2 regions of the Kitasatospora sp. NPDC094015 genome follow, and region 2 is predicted to be linked to the other one. Evidence: riboswitches for the same ligand, from Rfam matches in the RefSeq annotation. Region 2 holds a riboswitch; the other holds the start of a gene.
What was found. A riboswitch is a leader RNA that binds a small molecule or an ion and turns the genes downstream of it on or off. The one in region 2 is predicted to bind glycine.

Region 1 (7,973 bases), on a different contig from region 2:
CCGGCCAGGTGCACCCGCTCACCCCACCGGCCAGGTGTGCACCGGCTCCCCGGCCCGCATGTGTTCCAGGTAGCGCCGGGTCATGGTGGCGATCGCCGCCTGCGGGTCCATCCCGAACTGCTCGCGCAGCCGGTGCACGGTGGCGGCCTGCCAGGCCGCTCCGTTGGTGCGGCGCAGGCAGCGCTGCTCGATGATGCCGAGGTAACGGTCCCGGTCGGCCGGCTCGATGCCCCACTCGTCGAGCCCCTGGTACGCCAGCGGGAGCAGCTCGTTGAGCACCAGGTCGGTGGCGGCCACCGGGGCCGGGCCCCGGCCGGAGCGGCCCCGGCCCGGCCAGTGCAGCACGGCGTCGATGCCGTACCGGGCGGCGGTGTGGAAGTTCTCGTCGGCCTGGGCGAACGGCAGCCTGGTCCAGACCGGCCGGGGCTGCTCGGCCAGCACCCGGACCAGCCCGTAGTAGAACGCGGCGTTGGCCAGGGTGTCGGCGACCGTCGGCCCGGCGGGCAGGCAGCGGTTCTCCACCCGCAGGTGCGCCACCCCGTCCGCGATGTCGTACACCGGCCGGTTCCAGCGGTAGATGGTGCCGTTGTGCAGCCGCATCTCGGCCAGCTTGGGCACGCCGCCGGAGGCGAGCACCTTGACCGGGTCCTCGTCGTCGCAGATCGGCAGCAGGGCCGGGAAGTAGCGCAGGTTCTCGGCGAACAGGTCGAGCACCGAGGACACCCAGCGCTCGCCGAACCAGGTTATGGGGCGCACGCCCTGCGCCTTGAGCTCGGCCGAACGGGTGTCACAGGCCTGCTGGAACAGCACGGGGCGCGTTTCGCGCCAGAGCTCCCGCCCGAACAGGAACGGCGAGTTGGCGCCCAGCGCCAGCTGCACCGAGGAGATCGCCTGCGCCGCGTTCCAGACCGAGGCGAACCGCTCCGGGGTGACCTGGAGGTGCAGCTGGAGCGAGGTGGCGGCGGCCTCGGCCACCATCGAGACCGACTCCACGGCCAGGTGCTCGACGCCCTCGATGTCCAGCGCGATGTCCTCCCCGCGGGCGGCCAGGATCTGGTCGCTGAGCAGGGTGTACCGGTCGTTGTGCGACATCGCCTCCAGCCCGGTGTGGTCCAGGTCGAGGGTCGGCAGGATGCCCACCATGGCGATCCGGGCACCGACCTCGGCCGCCTTGCGGTCGGCGTAGCGCAGGCCGGTGTCGACCTCCTCGCGCAGGTCCTCCAGCACGTGGCCGCCCAGCCGCCGGGGCGCGATGTTCACCTCGACGTTGAACTGGCCGAGCTCGGTCTGGAAGTCGGCGGAGGCGATCGACTGCAGCACCCGGGTGTTCCCGAGCACCGGCAGGCCCTGCTCGTCCACCAGGTTGAGCTCGATCTCCAGGCCCATCATCGCCCTGGGGCGGTCGAACCGCTGCTCCCGCAGCATCCGTTCCAGCACGTCCAGACAGGACTGCAGCTTCCGGCGGTAGAGCTGCCGGTCGGACAGCTCCGCGCGGGTCGCCACGACCTTCTCGCCCATGGGTGCTCTCCCCTACCCCTCGGTCGACGGTGCAAGCAATATGCCCATCCGGAAGATCGATAGCCCGTCGATTCGAACACCTCACCGGGACAAGATTTCTGACCCTCTTTCAGAGACACCTCGACTTGCACGGCACCACCGAACGTGATAAGAAGGTCACCCTGCGCACCTGTTCGAGTAGAATTCGCACTGCGCCCCGGCCCGGTCGCCCGCCACTCGACCCCTCAGCCGACACCGGCTGGTCGACGGCGGGCCCGCGCACGCACCGCGATCATGCCCAACCGGACATGGCCAGGCCCCGCCACATCGACGCCATGCCGGTATGCCGCACTCGCACGCCGATCTCGCACGGAGAGGCGACTCACCATGACCATGCAGACCCCTCAGCCCCCGCCCGGCGCACTGCGCGCGGTGCTGGCCGCGCTCGACTCGGAGGCCGGACTCCGCCAACCGGCGGCCTCCGTCCTGCGGCACGGCCCCGGCCCGCTGCAGCCCGCGCACCCCCTCGCGGTGTACGTGCTGGAGCGCCCCGGCGCCAGTCCCACCGAGGCCAGGCGCACCGGGTGGCGGTTCCTGATCAAGAACGGGGCCGGCGAGTTCGCGGCCTCGGCCGAGGTGGTCGAAACCCCTGCCGGGCACGCCTTCTCGCACTTCACCGCGGGGCCGTACCTGGACTCCACGCTGCGGGCCCTGCGACAGGCCTGGCAGCTGGCCCAGGCGGCGCACTCCCGGCAGCAGCCGAGGCTGCTCTCGATGCCGGGGCACTACGCGACCGCGCTGTGGCTGCACGGCCCGACCGCCTCCGAGGATCTGATCATCCCGCTCGCCCCGGCCCCGGTCGGCGTCACCGCGCACCGGGTCTACCCGGCGGCCGAGCTGCTGGCGGCCCTCGACCACTCCCCCGTCGCCGCGCCCGCGCCCGCGCTGCTGGGCGGTTCCTGACCGCTTCGCCGGGCAGCGACCCGGCACCACCCGGACGGGCCATCGCCGGCTGACCGATTCGAGTCAGTCACGGATGGCCCGTCCGGCGTTCCAGGACGTCGCGGGAGGGCCGGTAGGGTGGTCTCCGGCCCCGACGTGTGGCGTGAGTCACGAAAAGGCTGCGCGAGGGCGGTCGGATGCCGACACTGGGAACCAGCACGGAGGACCAGCTGTCCTACCCGGTGCGGAGCCGGTTCACACCTGAGCCGGCCGGCAGGATCCGCCGGCAGGGCGGCGCCCAGGGGGGTGGCCGTGCGGCGGGTGTGGATCGCGAGCGAAGCGAGGGTACAACGATGTGCCAGCACCGACCTGAGTGTCCTACCGCCGACTCCCCCGACCGCGAGGCGGCCGTCCCCGTGGCGCTCCACCCGGACCAGGGGTGGAGCCTGCTGTGCAACGGCGTCCTGCAGTTCGAGGACACCGGCGAGCTGCTGCCGGACGGCCGGGTGATCGCGCCGCACCGCCCGCTGGCGCTCGCCGCGCGCTGACCCCGCCCGGTCCCGACCGGACCGACCACGCCGAGGGCCCCGGAGGATCGCTCCTCCGGGGCCCTCGGTTCACCGGGCTCAGACGCCGTAGTCGTCCAGCGGCGGGCAGGAGCAGACCAGGTTGCGGTCGCCGTAGGCCCCGTCGATCCGGCTCACCGGCGGCCAGTACTTGTCGGCCGGGTTGACGCCGGCCGGGAAGACGGCCTCCTGACGGCTGTAGGCGTGCTCCCACTCGCCCGCCATGGTGGCGGCGGTGTGCGGGGCGTTGCGCAGCGGGTTGTCCTCGGCCGGCCAGACGCCGGAGCCGACCTTCTCGATCTCCGCCCGGATCTCGATCATCGCGGCGCAGAACCGGTCGATCTCGTGCAGGTCCTCGGACTCGGTGGGCTCGATCATCAGCGTGCCGGCCACCGGGAAGGACATGGTCGGGGCGTGGAAGCCGTAGTCGATCAGACGCTTGGCGATGTCGTCCACGCTCACCCCCGTCTCCTTGGTGAGCGGACGCAGGTCGATGATGCACTCGTGCGCGACCAGGCCGCCGGGGCCGGTGTAGAGCACCGGGAAGTGCGGGGCCAGCCGCTTGGCGATGTAGTTGGCGTTCAGCACCGCGACCTGGGTGGCGCGCTTGAGGCCCTCGCCGCCCATCAGCCGGACGTACGCCCAGGAGATCGGCAGGATCGCGGCCGAGCCCCACGGGGCGGCCGAGATCGGGCCGACACCGGTGGCCGGGCCGGCCTCGCTCTGCAACGGGTGGTTGGGCAGGTACGGCGCGAGGTGCGCGCGCACCGCGACCGGGCCGACGCCGGGGCCGCCGCCGCCGTGCGGGATGCAGAAGGTCTTGTGCAGGTTCAGGTGCGAGACGTCCGCGCCGAACTTGCCCGGCTTGGCGAGGCCGACCAGCGCGTTGAGGTTGGCGCCGTCGACGTACACCTGGCCGCCGGCCTCGTGCACCAGGGCGCAGATCTGGGTGATCTCGGTCTCGTACACGCCGTGGGTGGACGGGTAGGTGACCATCAGCACCGAGAGCTGGTCGCGGTGCTGCTCGATCTTGGCCTTGAGGTCCTCGACGTCCACGTCGCCGTCGACCAGGGTCTTGACCACGACCACCCGCATGCCGGCCATCACGGCCGAGGCGGCGTTGGTGCCGTGCGCGGAGGAGGGGATCAGGCAGACGTCGCGCTGGGCGTCGCCGTTGGCCAGGTGGTACGCGCGGACGGCGAGCAGGCCGGCCAGCTCGCCCTGGGAGCCGGCGTTCGGCTGGATCGAGACGGCGTCGTAGCCGGTCACCTCGACCAGCTGCTGCTCCAGCTCGCGGATCAGGGCAAGGAAGCCGCCGACCTGCTCGACCGGGGCGAACGGGTGCAGCTGGCCGAACTCGGGCCAGGTCACCGGCTCCATCTCGGTGGTGGCGTTGAGCTTCATGGTGCAGGAGCCGAGCGGGATCATGCCGCGGTCCAGCGCGTAGTCCCGGTCCGACAGGCGGCGCAGGTAGCGCAGCATGGCGGTCTCCGAGCGGTGGCTGTGGAAGACCGGGTGGGTCAGGTACTCGTCCTCGCGCAGCAGGCCGGCGGGCAGCGTGTCGGCGGCCTCGGCCACCTGGACGTCCTTCAGGCCGAAGGCGGCCCAGACGCCCGCCAGGTGCTCGCGGGTGGTGGTCTCGTCGCAGGAGATCGAGAGGGTGTCGGCGTCGACCCGGAACAGGTTGATCCCGGCCTCGGCCGCGGCGGCCACCACCTCGTCGGCGCGCCCGGGGACGCGGGCGGTCACGGTGTCGAAGAACGCGCCGTGGGCGAGCTCGACGCCGCCGGCCCGCAGGCCGTCGGCGAGCGCGGCCGCGTAGCGGTGGGTGCGGCGGGCGATGTCGGCCAGGCCGTCGGGGCCGTGGTAGACCGCGTACATCGAGGCCATCACGGCGAGCAGCACCTGGGCGGTGCAGATGTTGCTGGTGGCCTTCTCGCGGCGGATGTGCTGCTCGCGGGTCTGCAGCGCCAGGCGGTAGGCCCGGTTGCCGTCCACGTCGACCGAGACGCCGACCAGGCGGCCGGGCAGGTTCCGGGCGTACTGGGCGCGCACGGCCAGGTAGCCGGCGTGCGGGCCGCCGAAGCCCATCGGCACGCCGAACCGCTGCGAGGTGCCGCAGGCGATGTCGGCGCCGAGCTCGCCCGGCGACTTCAGCAGGGTCAGCGCCAGCAGGTCGGCGGCGACCGCGACGACCGCCCCGAGGCCGTGCGCCTGCTCGATCAGCGGGGCCAGGTCGCGGACCGCGCCGGAGGCGCCCGGGTACTGGAGCAGCACGCCGAAGACGCCGCGCTCGGCGATCTCGGCCGGGATGCCCTCGGACAGATCGGCGACGACCACCTCGACACCGGTCGGCACGGCGCGGGTCTCGATCACCGCGGTGGTCTGCGGCAGGGTGTCGGCGTCGATCAGGAAGACCCCGCCCTTGACCTTGGTGACCCGGCGGGCCAGCGCCATCGCCTCGGCGGCGGCGGTGCCCTCGTCGAGCAGCGAGGAGCCGGAGGTGTCCAGGCCGGTCAGGTCGGAGACCAGGGTCTGGAAGTTGAGCAGCGCCTCCAGCCGGCCCTGCGAGATCTCCGGCTGGTACGGCGTGTAGGCGGTGTACCAGGCCGGGTTCTCCAGCACGTTGCGCAGGATCACCGGCGGGGTGAAGGTGCCGTAGTAGCCCAGGCCGATCATCGAGGTGAACACCTGGTTGCGGGCGGCCAGGGCGCGCAGCTCGGCGAGCACCTCGGCCTCGCTGCGGCCGGCCGGCAGGCCGAGCGCGGTCAGGCTCTTGATGGCGTCCGGGACGGCGGCGTCGGACAGCTCGTCCAGCGAGCCGTAGCCCACGTGGGCCAGCATCTTCGCCCGGGCGGCGTCGTCGGGCCCGATGTGGCGGTTCTCGAAGGGGCTTGCCTGCTCGAGCTCGGTGAGGGTGGCGTCGCTGCGGCGACCGTTGGTCGGCTGGGCGTTCATGGGGGTCGAAGCCTCCTGGTCGATGACCGGCTGGGGTGCGGACGCCGACCGGCGTTCGCCGCTGCGCAGCAGCGGCGGCCATGAGCGCACGAACCCGACAGGCCTCCCCCTCTGTCATCGGGACCTGAGAGCTTCGCCCGCACGGGAGGCCCGGGGGCCGCCCGCCGGCTTGCACCGTCGGTGAGGGTGGTGCCGCCGGCTCCCGCGCCGGCGATCCTGCCCTGCTTTCCAGAGTGACCTGTCCCACACGGTACGGGTGCCTGAGAGATTCCGGGGAGGAGTTGCTCCTTCGGCGCCCTGACGCCCGGCTTCGGCGGGCTCAGGGACTCTCCCGAGCGGGCTCGGCGGTCGCCGCCCAGGGTACCAGCGCGGTTCCCGCGGATCACGGGCCAGGTCGGACGGGCCGGGCGCCGCCGTGCCCCGGACGGCGGCGCCCGGGTCGCCCACGTCCGATTGATGGCTTTTCGTGTGAAGTGGCGGACGGCCAGCTCCTTCGACCGCCCCCTTGACGGCCATTCGCAGGAGCAGTTGGACGGAGGACAGCGTGCAGACCGATATCGATCCGCGCGACCTGATCGGACACAAGGCGGTCGACCGGAACGGTGACAAGATCGGCACGGTGGACGAGGTGTACCTCGACGACGCCACCGGCGAGCCGGAGTGGGCCGCGGTGCGGACCGGGATCTTCGGCCGGGACGCCTTCGTCCCCCTGACCACCAGCGAGTTCGCCGGCGACGAGCTCCGGGTGCCCTACGACAAGTCACTGATCAAGGAGTCCCCGGACTTCGGGGTGGGCCAGCACCTCTCGCCCGCGCAGGAGCTCCAGCTCTACCGCTACTACGGGCTGGACGCCGGCGGTCCGACCCAGCCGGTCTCCGCCTCCAACGGTTCGGCCGCCGCGGCGGCCACGGTGGCGGCGGGCGACCGCAGCAAGGACATGGACTTCGGCAAGGTCTCCTCCGGTCCGGCCACGATGGCCCCGCCGGAGTCCTCGACGTCCTCGACGTCCTCGACGTCCTCGGCATCCTCGAACCTGAGCGCCCCGCCCTCCTTCGGCTCGGGCCCGCCGACCGCCGTGCCGATGGCCGTACCGATGTCGGCGCCGGCCGAGGCGCCCACGGTGCACGGCAGCCCGATGGCCACGGCACTGCACACGGCGCCGCCGAGGTCCGCGCCCGACACCCGGATGCCCGAGGAGAAGCAGCCCGAGCAGAAGCGGCCGGAGCAGCTGCGGCCCGAGCAGGGCCGGCCCGAGCAGGAGCGCCCGACCACCGCGGCGCCTAGCTCGCCGGGCGACCCGGTGGAGGTCACCTGCCGGGAGGAGCGCCTCGACATCACCACCGAGTGGCACGTCCTGGGCACCGCGCGGCTGCGCAAGTACGTGACCAGCGAGCCGGTGGAGCGCAAGGTCCCGGTGGTCCGCGAGCGGGTCCGGGTGGAGCGGGTGCCGGTCACCGATGCAGAGCGGGCCGCGCTGACCGAGCAGGAGATCGCCGAGGGCGTCGAGGAGGTCACCCTGCGGGAGGAGCGTCCGGTGGTGCGCAAGTACCTGGCGCCGATCGAGCGGGTGCGCCTGGTGGTGGAGCGCTACACCGAGGAGGCCGTGGTCCGCGAGGAGCTGCGCCGCGAGCAGGTGGAGATCCACGACAGCACCGCCCCGGCCGCCGCGGACACCCCGCCGACCGGCCAGGCCCAGCGGTCGGCGCCGGCCTCCGGTTCGATGCCGGACGCCCACCGCCCCGAGCCGCTGCGGCCGTCCTGAGCCACCGTCACCGTCCGCTCGTCGCAGGCCGTTCGAAGTCCCGTCCCCGCGTCCGCCGGGGGCGGGACTTCGGCTTTACCGAAGCTTCACCACTCGATATTTGACACACTGAACTATTCAGCGGCATGGTTACTTCATTCGATTCACTATCTCGTGCCTGAAGCAGCGCGCTTCGGGAAGCCAGAACCGGAGGAAGAACCGTGAGTGAGGCATCACAGCCCGCCATCACGGCCGACAAGCCGACCAGT
Region 2 (7,973 bases):
GGCCCATCTTGTGGCGGATGCCCTCGACCGCCGCCTTGTCGGCGATCTTGCCGACGTACAGCAGGGCCGGGTCGCTGCCGGTGAGCTTCGGCACCATGAAGAAGATGCCGAAAGTGACCGCGGAGACCACCAGCAGCATGGCGACGACGTTGATGAGCCGTCGGATGAAATACACGAGCACTGCGGTCGACCCCGCCCCCGGCCGGCCGGGAACCCCGGTGGGGGTTCCCGGCCGACCCGGGCGGAGCCTTCACCTGCCCTTCGGACTAGCTGTGCGAACTACGGGAGCGGGCGGGGCAGGTCACTTGCCGTCGGAGACACCGAGCGCCTGGAAGTCGACCTCGCCGAAGGCCTGGTTGACGAAGACGTTGGTGAGCCGCGGGTTGCGGTAGTTCAGCGCCTTGTCGGCCACGATCGGCAGGTAGACCGCGGAGTCGGTCACCTTGTGGTTGATCTTCTTGTAGAGCTCGGCGGCCTTGGCCGGGTCGGTCTCCGCGGCGGCCTGGTCGAACCAGGCGTTGACCTCCGGGTCGTCCGTCTCGGCGTAGTTGCTGTTGCCGTTCTTGACGATGAAGCGGCCGTCCATGAGGGGCTGCATGTAGCCGGCGCCGTTCGGGTAGTCGGCGCCCCAGCCGACGACCAGCAGGCCGTAGTTCTTGCTGTGCACGACGTCCGGCGCACCGGCCACCGAGGCCAGCAGCTTGCCGTCGTACTGGTCGACGGTGACGTCGACGTTGATGGCCTTCAGCGCGGTCTGGAGGGCAACCGCGGAGTTGACCTCCTTCTCCTTGTTGCCACGGACCGCGATGGTGGTCTTGAAGCCGTCCGGCTTGCCGCAGGCCGCCAGCTCCTCCTTGGCCTTGGCCAGGTCGGGCTTGCCCTTGGTCAGGCCGAACGGGTCGTAGTCGTCCGAGCCGAGGATGTTCGGGGGCAGCATCGAGCCGTAGGTCGAACCGGCCACCGAGCCACCGCGGGCGGTCTGCAGGGCGGTGGTGTCGGCCGCGTACAGGACCGCCTTGCGGCAGTGCTCGTTGTCGAACGGCGCGACCTTGGGGACGATCGTGAAGTAGCGGATGAAGCCGTTGTACGGGTCGTCCGTGTTGGCCTTGAGCGCCGGGTCCTGCAGCACCTTGACCTGGGCGGCCTGGGAGAGGCCGGTCTGGCTGAAGTCGATGTCCGCGCTGCCGTCGAGCAGGCGCGCGTCCATGTCGTCGGCGTTGGAGGTGATGGTCAGCTTGACGGTGTCCGGCAGCGCCTTGCGGAACGGGTCGGTGGCCGCGTCCCAGCTCTCGTTGCGGACCAGCTCGACCGACTTGCCGGGCTCGATCGACTTGAACTTGTACGGGCCGGAGGAGACCGGGTGGTCACCGTACTTGCTGCCGGTGTCCAGCTTCTGCGGGACCGGCGAGGCCGAGCCCATCGCGAGCAGGTACGGGAAGGAGGAGTCGGCCTTGTCCAGGTGGAAGACGATGGTGGTGTCGTCCGGGGTCTCGACCGTCTTCAGACCGAGCTTGTTCGGGTCGGTGTCGGTGTAGGGGCCCTTGTAACCCTGGCCCTGGTCCAGCGAGTTGATCAGGTAGGTCGGACCGCCGGAGACGACGTCCTGCGCGAAGATGCGCTCGATGCCGTACTTGATGTCCTTCGAGGTGATCGCCGAGCCGTCCTCGAACTTCACGCCGGGCTTCAGCTTGAAGGTGTAGGTCTTGCCGTCGGCCGCGATGGTCGGCTGGTCGGCGGCCAGGTCGGGAACGAGCTTCAGGCCGTCCTTGCCCGGCTTGGCGTCGAAGGCCAGCAGGGTGCGGGCGTAGAAGCGCTCGAAGTTCCAGACCGAGGCGTAGTAGGCGCGGCCCGGGTCCCAGGAGTCGGCATCCGTGCTGGTCCAGAGGTTGAGGGTGCCGCCCTTCTTGTCGGACGGGTTCACCACCTTCTCGGCAGCGGCGTTGAAGCCCGCGGCGGCGGCCTTGGTGGCCCCGCCGTCACCGGTGCCGCCACCCTTGCTGCCGCCGCACGCGGCGGTGGTGAGGGCCAGCGAGGCCACCAGGGCGGCGGCGGCGAGCGTCCTGTTACGCGTCATGGGAACTGAATCCTCCTGGAGATGTGCGGGCCCGGACGGTCCGCCGGGGCTGACGCCCCGTGGGGGTGTGGCAGGAACGGACAAGCCCTGCCGGGACTGAGGACTGTGCGGGCTCAGGTGCCCTTGGGGTCGAGCGCGTCACGCAGGCCGTCACCGAAGAGGTTGAAGGCGAGCACGGTGACGAAGATGGCCACACCGGGGACGACCATGTAGGTCGGGTCGGCCTGGTAGATCTTGGTCGCGGCGGACAGCATCTGACCCCAGGACGGCGTGGGCGGCTTGACGCCGGCGCCGAGGAAGCTGAGTGCGGCCTCGCTGAGGATGTTGGTGGGGATGATCAGGGTCGCGTAGACCAGGATCGGTGCCACCAGGTTGGGCAGCAGCTCGCGGAAGAGGATGTGCGCCCGGCCGGCGCCCAGGCTGCGCGCCGCGTCCACGAACTCGCGGTGCCGCAGGGAGAGGGCCTGGCCGCGGACGATGCGTCCGATGTAGGGCCAGCCGAAGAAGCCGATCACCAGGACCAGGATGCCCATCCGCAGCAGGCTACCGTCCAGTCCCAGAAGGGAGTTGGGCATCACCGAGACCAGCGCGATGCTGAACAGCAGCTGCGGGAAGGCGAGCAGCACGTCCATCACCCGGCTGATCACCGAGTCGACCCAGCCGCCGAAGTAGCCGGCCGCGATGCCCATCACCACGCCGATCACCACGGAGACGATCGCCGCGGAGAAGGCCACGCCCAGCGAGATCCGGGCGCCGTAGATGATCCGGCTGAAGACGTCCCGACCGAAGGTCGGGTCCACGCCCAGCAGGAAGTCGCTGCTCATCCCACCGAAGGGGTGGTTGGGCAGGCCCAGGTCGGGGTTGATCTGGTCCGGGTGCGGCTCGTCGACCGGGTGGCCGAACAACGCGGTGAGGACCGGGGCGAAGAGCGCCACCAGGATCAGCAGGATCACCACGATGCCGCCGGCCAGGGCGACCTTGTCACGCTTCAGGCGGTCCCAGGCGATCCGGCCGGGGGACCGTCCTTCGATCTTCTTGGACGGGCCGGCGGCCGCGACGGGCGTCGCCTCGGCCTCGGGACCGGTGGTCTCGGTGGGTGTGCTCATGAGTCAGTTCGTTCCCCTCGCCGACGGTGGCCGGCCCACGGTGTCGCCTCCCCCGGCCGGGTCCGGGCCCGGTCCGGGCCTGGCCCCGGGTGGCCCGGGATCGTGACAGGTGCGTGTGCAGAGCGGTGCGGTGGTACCGAAAACCGTTGCGGCGGTGCAGAGTTCGTTTTCAGGGGGAGCCGGCCGCTGACTCGGCGTGGGGGTCGGGTCAGAGGAGGCTGGACTTCGGATGGTGCCGGTGGTGCGGGGCGGTGCAGATGTGCGCGGTGCGGCCCGACGGAATGCTCGTCGCACGGACCTGTGACTTCGGCTGGCGCGCTCGCCTTCGTGGGGCTCGTTCACGCGCTCTGCATTGCGCAGAACTCTGTGTCATTCGGACAGCTTTGCGCCAGACCCCACCGGTGAAGGATGCCCAACCGTGATCTGCCCGCATGCACGACTGTTTCCACCGCATATCGCTCTTCACACAGCGGTTACTCGCCTGTCAAGACGCATGCTGACGGAAGGTCGCCAATGGCGGAGAACTGCCAGGTGGCCGCCGCCCGGGCAGCACGGAGCACCCGCCCGGGAAAACCCGTCGGGTGCTCAGGGAAATGGTGTACGAACCTGTTTCAGCGGCCGGGGTAACCGGGCCACGGCTGCTGCTGCCAGCCCGCCACGGACTGCCCGTGCTGCGGGGGCGGATAGCCGTACCCCGGATACGCCGGGGGTGCGGCCTGCGGGTGGCCGTAGTGGCTCTCCCGGTCGAAGATCGGGCGCGCGTTGGCAAGCAGCCACATCGCGACCGGGTCGAACTCGTCGGCCAGCATCACCGTGGACACCGCGGTGCCGTCCGGCACGTGCGCGACCGCGCGCTGGACCAGCGCCCGGGCCGCCTCCACCGCCGGCGGCGAGGTGTCGTACAGGTCGAGGCCGATCGCCAGGTACGGCTCGCCCAGTGCGGGCCGGACCCAGGCCTGGCGCAGCGCGCGCAGCGGGCGGACCTCCGCGGCCTGCCGGACCAGCACCTCGTAGAACTGCGGCGCCTGCAGCTGCGGCTCGCCGAGCTGGAGCGGCCCGGCCGGCAGCCGGTCCAGGCCGACCGCGATCCGGCGCAGGTCGGCCCAGGGCACGCCGACCCCGCCGCCGGGCACGTGCGGGTCGAGCCACAGGCCCCAGCGGGTGCGGTAGAGCGCGTTGGCGATCTCCAGGCCGGAGATCACCTCGTGGCCGCGGGCCCAGCCGCTGGCGGTGAGCTGCCCGGGGGAGGTGACCGCCGGGGCGTAGCCGTGGCCGCCGATGTCCATGTTCCCGTACTGGGCGTCCGGGCTGCCGGGCTGCCCGTGCCAGAGCAGCATCCAGACCTGGCCCTCGGCCAGCGCGCGCAGCAGTGCCTCGTAGGCCTCGTACCGCTCGGGCGCGACCTGGCCCAGGGCGCGCTCGATCGCGCCCGGGTCACCACCGGGACGCGCCGCGCCGGCCGGGCCCCACTGGCCCGGCGCGCTGCCGCCTGCCGCTCCCGCGCTCACGCGTCCACCTCGCTCTCGCCCGTCCCGTCGCCTGCGCGCCCCCCGCCGCGCGGGGTCGTCGGCAGCAACCCTATTGGGCCGGGCCGACGAACGTCATACCGCCATCCCCTACCGGAGAGTTGCTCCCCCGCCCGGCGACCGGCCCGGCGCCGCCCGTGGATCAGCCCCGGACGTAGAACGGCCGCACCCGGGCGAGCAGCCAGTCGACCACCGGGTCGGCGGCCAGGTCGAGCAGCACCAGGTGGACGCCCCAGGCCGGAGCGGCGGTCGCGAGCGCCCGGCCGAGCGCCTCCCCCACCCGGGCCGGGTCGGCCGGCAGCCCCGGGTCGAACTGCACGCCCAGGTAGAGCAGGGTGGCCTCGCCCTCCACCTTGGCCAGCGCCCGGCGGGCCGTCAACACTTCCGGCAGCAGCGCGAGTTCGGCGCCGGCCGCAGCCAGGAAGGCGTACGGCTCCTGGTGCGGCTCGGGCTCCTTCAGCGCCACCCGGGCGCCCTCCAGGACGGCCTCCCCGCGCTCGCCCTGCGGCCCGCGGCGCAGCTCCCCCACGCCCTCCGGCGGCACCGGGATGCCCACCGGCGCCTCGGGGTTGACCGCGATCCCGATCCCCAGCGGCAGCCCGCGGGCGAACTCCCACATCGGCGCGATCGCGAACGCCATCCCGGGCGCCTGGCGCAGGAACTCCTCCTGCGAGGAGAACACCGGCACGTACGGGGCGCCGGCCAGCTCGATGGTGGGCAGGTCCAGCGACTCGCCCTGGCGGTCCGCGCCGGCCGGCAGCGGGATCCAGACCTGGCTGCGGGCCAGCACCTCGATCACCCGTGGCGTGGCGCCCGGGTCACCGAGCGCCGCGGTGAGCACCTGTTCCAGCTCGTTGACCGGCCAGCTCCCGCCCTCGGGAGCCGAGCCCGGCTCCGTCCAAGGCTGCGCCTCGCCCGCCGGGTACCCCATCCGCTTGTGCCCCTTCCAACCTGGCCGGGCGGGCCACCTGCCGCGCGGCCCGTGCGCCGGCCGAACGACCGTCCAGCAGAGCGTATCGCCCGGCCCCCCTCCCCCCGGGCCCCACCGGCATGCCATGATGACCCCGATCCAACTTCATACTGGCCGCTCGAACCCGCGCGGGAGAGTCCGGAGTGCCTGATGCAGGCAGGGCCGGCGCCGAAGGAGCAAGTCCTCCCCGGAATCTCTCAGGCCACCCATACCGCCCGGGCTAGGCACATCTGGAAAGTGGACACGGCCGCGCCGTGCGCCCACCCACGGTGCAAGCCGCCATCCTTGGTTGCGGTGAAGCTCTCAGGTTGTGACGACAGACGGGGAGACTCCGCCCCCGCATGCCCGCGTCCAGACGCGGGTGCGCTCCTGTCAGTGCCAGCCGAGGAGTCCCGCCACCATGTCCCTGCGCCACACCGCACTCGACGCCCTGCACCGCTCGCTGGGCGCCACCATGACCGACTTCGCCGGCTGGGACATGCCGCTGCGCTACGGCTCCGAGCGCGAGGAGCACCTCGCGGTCCGCACCAGGGCCGGCCTGTTCGACCTCTCGCACATGGGCGAGATCACCGTCAGCGGCCCGCAGGCCGGCGAGCTGCTGGACCACGCGCTGGTCGGCTTCATCTCCGCGCTCGGCGTGCTGCGCGCCCGCTACACGATGATCTGCCGCGAGGACGGCGGCATCCTGGACGACCTGATCGTCTACCGCACCGGCGAGACCGAGTACATGGTGGTCGCCAACGCCTCCAACGCCCAGGTGGTGCTGGACGCGCTGACCGAGCGGGCCGCGGGCTTCGACGCGGTGGTCCGCGACGACCGCGACGCCTACGCGCTGCTGGCCGTCCAGGGCCCGGAGGCGAACGGCATCCTGGCCTCGGTGACCGACGCCGACCTGCCCGGCCTCAAGTACTACGCGCTGCTGCCCGCCACGGTGGCCGGCCGCCAGGTCTGGCTGGCCCGCACCGGCTACACCGGCGAGGACGGCTTCGAGATCTTCTCCGCCCCGGCCGACGCCGAGCACCTGTGGCAGGCGCTGACCGAGGCCGGCGCCGACAAGGGCCTGGTGCCGTGCGGGCTGTCCTGCCGCGACACCCTGCGCCTGGAGGCCGGCATGCCGCTGTACGGGCACGAGCTCTCCACCGACCTGACCCCGTTCGACGCCGGCCTCGGCCGGGTGGTCCGGTTCGACAAGACCACCAACGACGGCGAGTTCGTCGGCCGCAAGGCGCTGGAGCAGGCCGCCGCCGCGGCCGAGTCCAACCCGCCGCAGGTGCTGGTCGGCCTGGTCTCCGAGGGCAAGCGCGTCCCGCGCGCCGAGTACGCCGTGGTCTCCGCCGACGGCACCCCGATCGGCCGGATCACCTCCGGCTCGCCCTCGCCGACCCTGGGCAAGCCGATCGCCATCGCGTACGTGGACGCGGCGCACGCCGCCCCCGGCACCGCGGTCGCGGTCGACGTCCGCGGCAAGCACGAGCCGGTCGAGGTCGTCGCGCTGCCGTTCTACAAGCGCGCCCGCTGAGGCCCACGCACCCCCGGTTCCGGTCCGCACAGCGGACTGCTTCGCCCTACCCTCTTGCGATCCTGGAGAATGACGTCATGAGCAACCCCACGCACCTGCAGTACACCAAGGAGCACGAGTGGCTGACCGCGGCTGACGCGGACGGCGTCTCCACCGTCGGCATCACCAAGCACGCCGCCGACGCGCTCGGCGACATCGTGTACGTCCAGCTCCCGGAGGTCGGCGAGACCGTCACCGCCGGCGAGACCTGTGGTGAGCTCGAGTCCACGAAGTCGGTCAGCGACCTGTACTCGCCGGCCACCGGCGAGATCGTCGAGATCAACCAGGCCGTCATCGACGACCCGGCGCTGGTCAACGGCGAGCCGTTCGAGGGCGCCTGGCTGTTCAAGCTCAAGGTCGAGGCGACCGACGAGCTGATCGACGCCGAGGCCTACACCGCCTTCACCACCGGCGGCTGACCACCGCGTGCAAGGGGGCCGGCCGCAGCGCGGCGGGCGGCCCCTTCCCCTCAGGTAACCGCCCAGCCCTACGGGAAGACCCCATCATGACGGTTCTCAACCAGTCCCTGCACGCGCTCGACCCGGAGATCGCGACCGCGGTCGACGCCGAGCTGCACCGCCAGCAGACCACCCTCGAAATGATCGCCTCCGAGAACTTCGCCCCGGTGGCGGTCATGGAGGCCCAGGGCTCGGTGCTGACCAACAAGTACGCCGAGGGCTACCCCGGCAAGCGCTACTACGGCGGCTGCGAGCACGTCGACGTGGTGGAGCAGATCGCG

Region 1: linked by a shared signal. The riboswitch ahead of gcvP (aminomethyl-transferring glycine dehydrogenase) and the one ahead of gcvT (glycine cleavage system aminomethyltransferase GcvT) in region 2 are both predicted to bind glycine.

Annotation. Positions count from the first base shown of each region.
Region 1 is NZ_JBEOUL010000036.1:13,277-21,249, reverse strand. It holds gene ABT014_RS29835 (glutamate-cysteine ligase family protein) at 19-1,518, opposite strand; gene ABT014_RS29830 (hypothetical protein) at 1,885-2,460, shown strand; gene ABT014_RS29825 (DUF5999 family protein) at 2,793-2,987, shown strand; gene gcvP (aminomethyl-transferring glycine dehydrogenase) at 3,066-5,963, opposite strand; glycine riboswitch at 6,202-6,307, opposite strand; partial or broken gene ABT014_RS29815 (PRC-barrel domain-containing protein) at 6,508-6,834, shown strand; gene ABT014_RS29810 (YsnF/AvaK domain-containing protein) at 6,901-7,725, shown strand; gene ABT014_RS29805 (MFS transporter) at 7,926-7,973, shown strand, end outside.
Region 2 is NZ_JBEOUL010000005.1:306,641-314,613, reverse strand. It holds gene ABT014_RS09345 (ABC transporter permease) at 1-181, opposite strand, end outside; gene ABT014_RS09340 (ABC transporter substrate-binding protein) at 302-2,074, opposite strand; gene ABT014_RS09335 (ABC transporter permease) at 2,188-3,180, opposite strand; gene ABT014_RS09330 (enhanced serine sensitivity protein SseB C-terminal domain-containing protein) at 3,792-4,604, opposite strand; gene ABT014_RS09325 (enhanced serine sensitivity protein SseB C-terminal domain-containing protein) at 4,849-5,637, opposite strand; glycine riboswitch at 5,796-5,900, shown strand; gene gcvT (glycine cleavage system aminomethyltransferase GcvT) at 6,077-7,195, shown strand; gene gcvH (glycine cleavage system protein GcvH) at 7,273-7,653, shown strand; gene glyA (serine hydroxymethyltransferase) at 7,740-7,973, shown strand, end outside.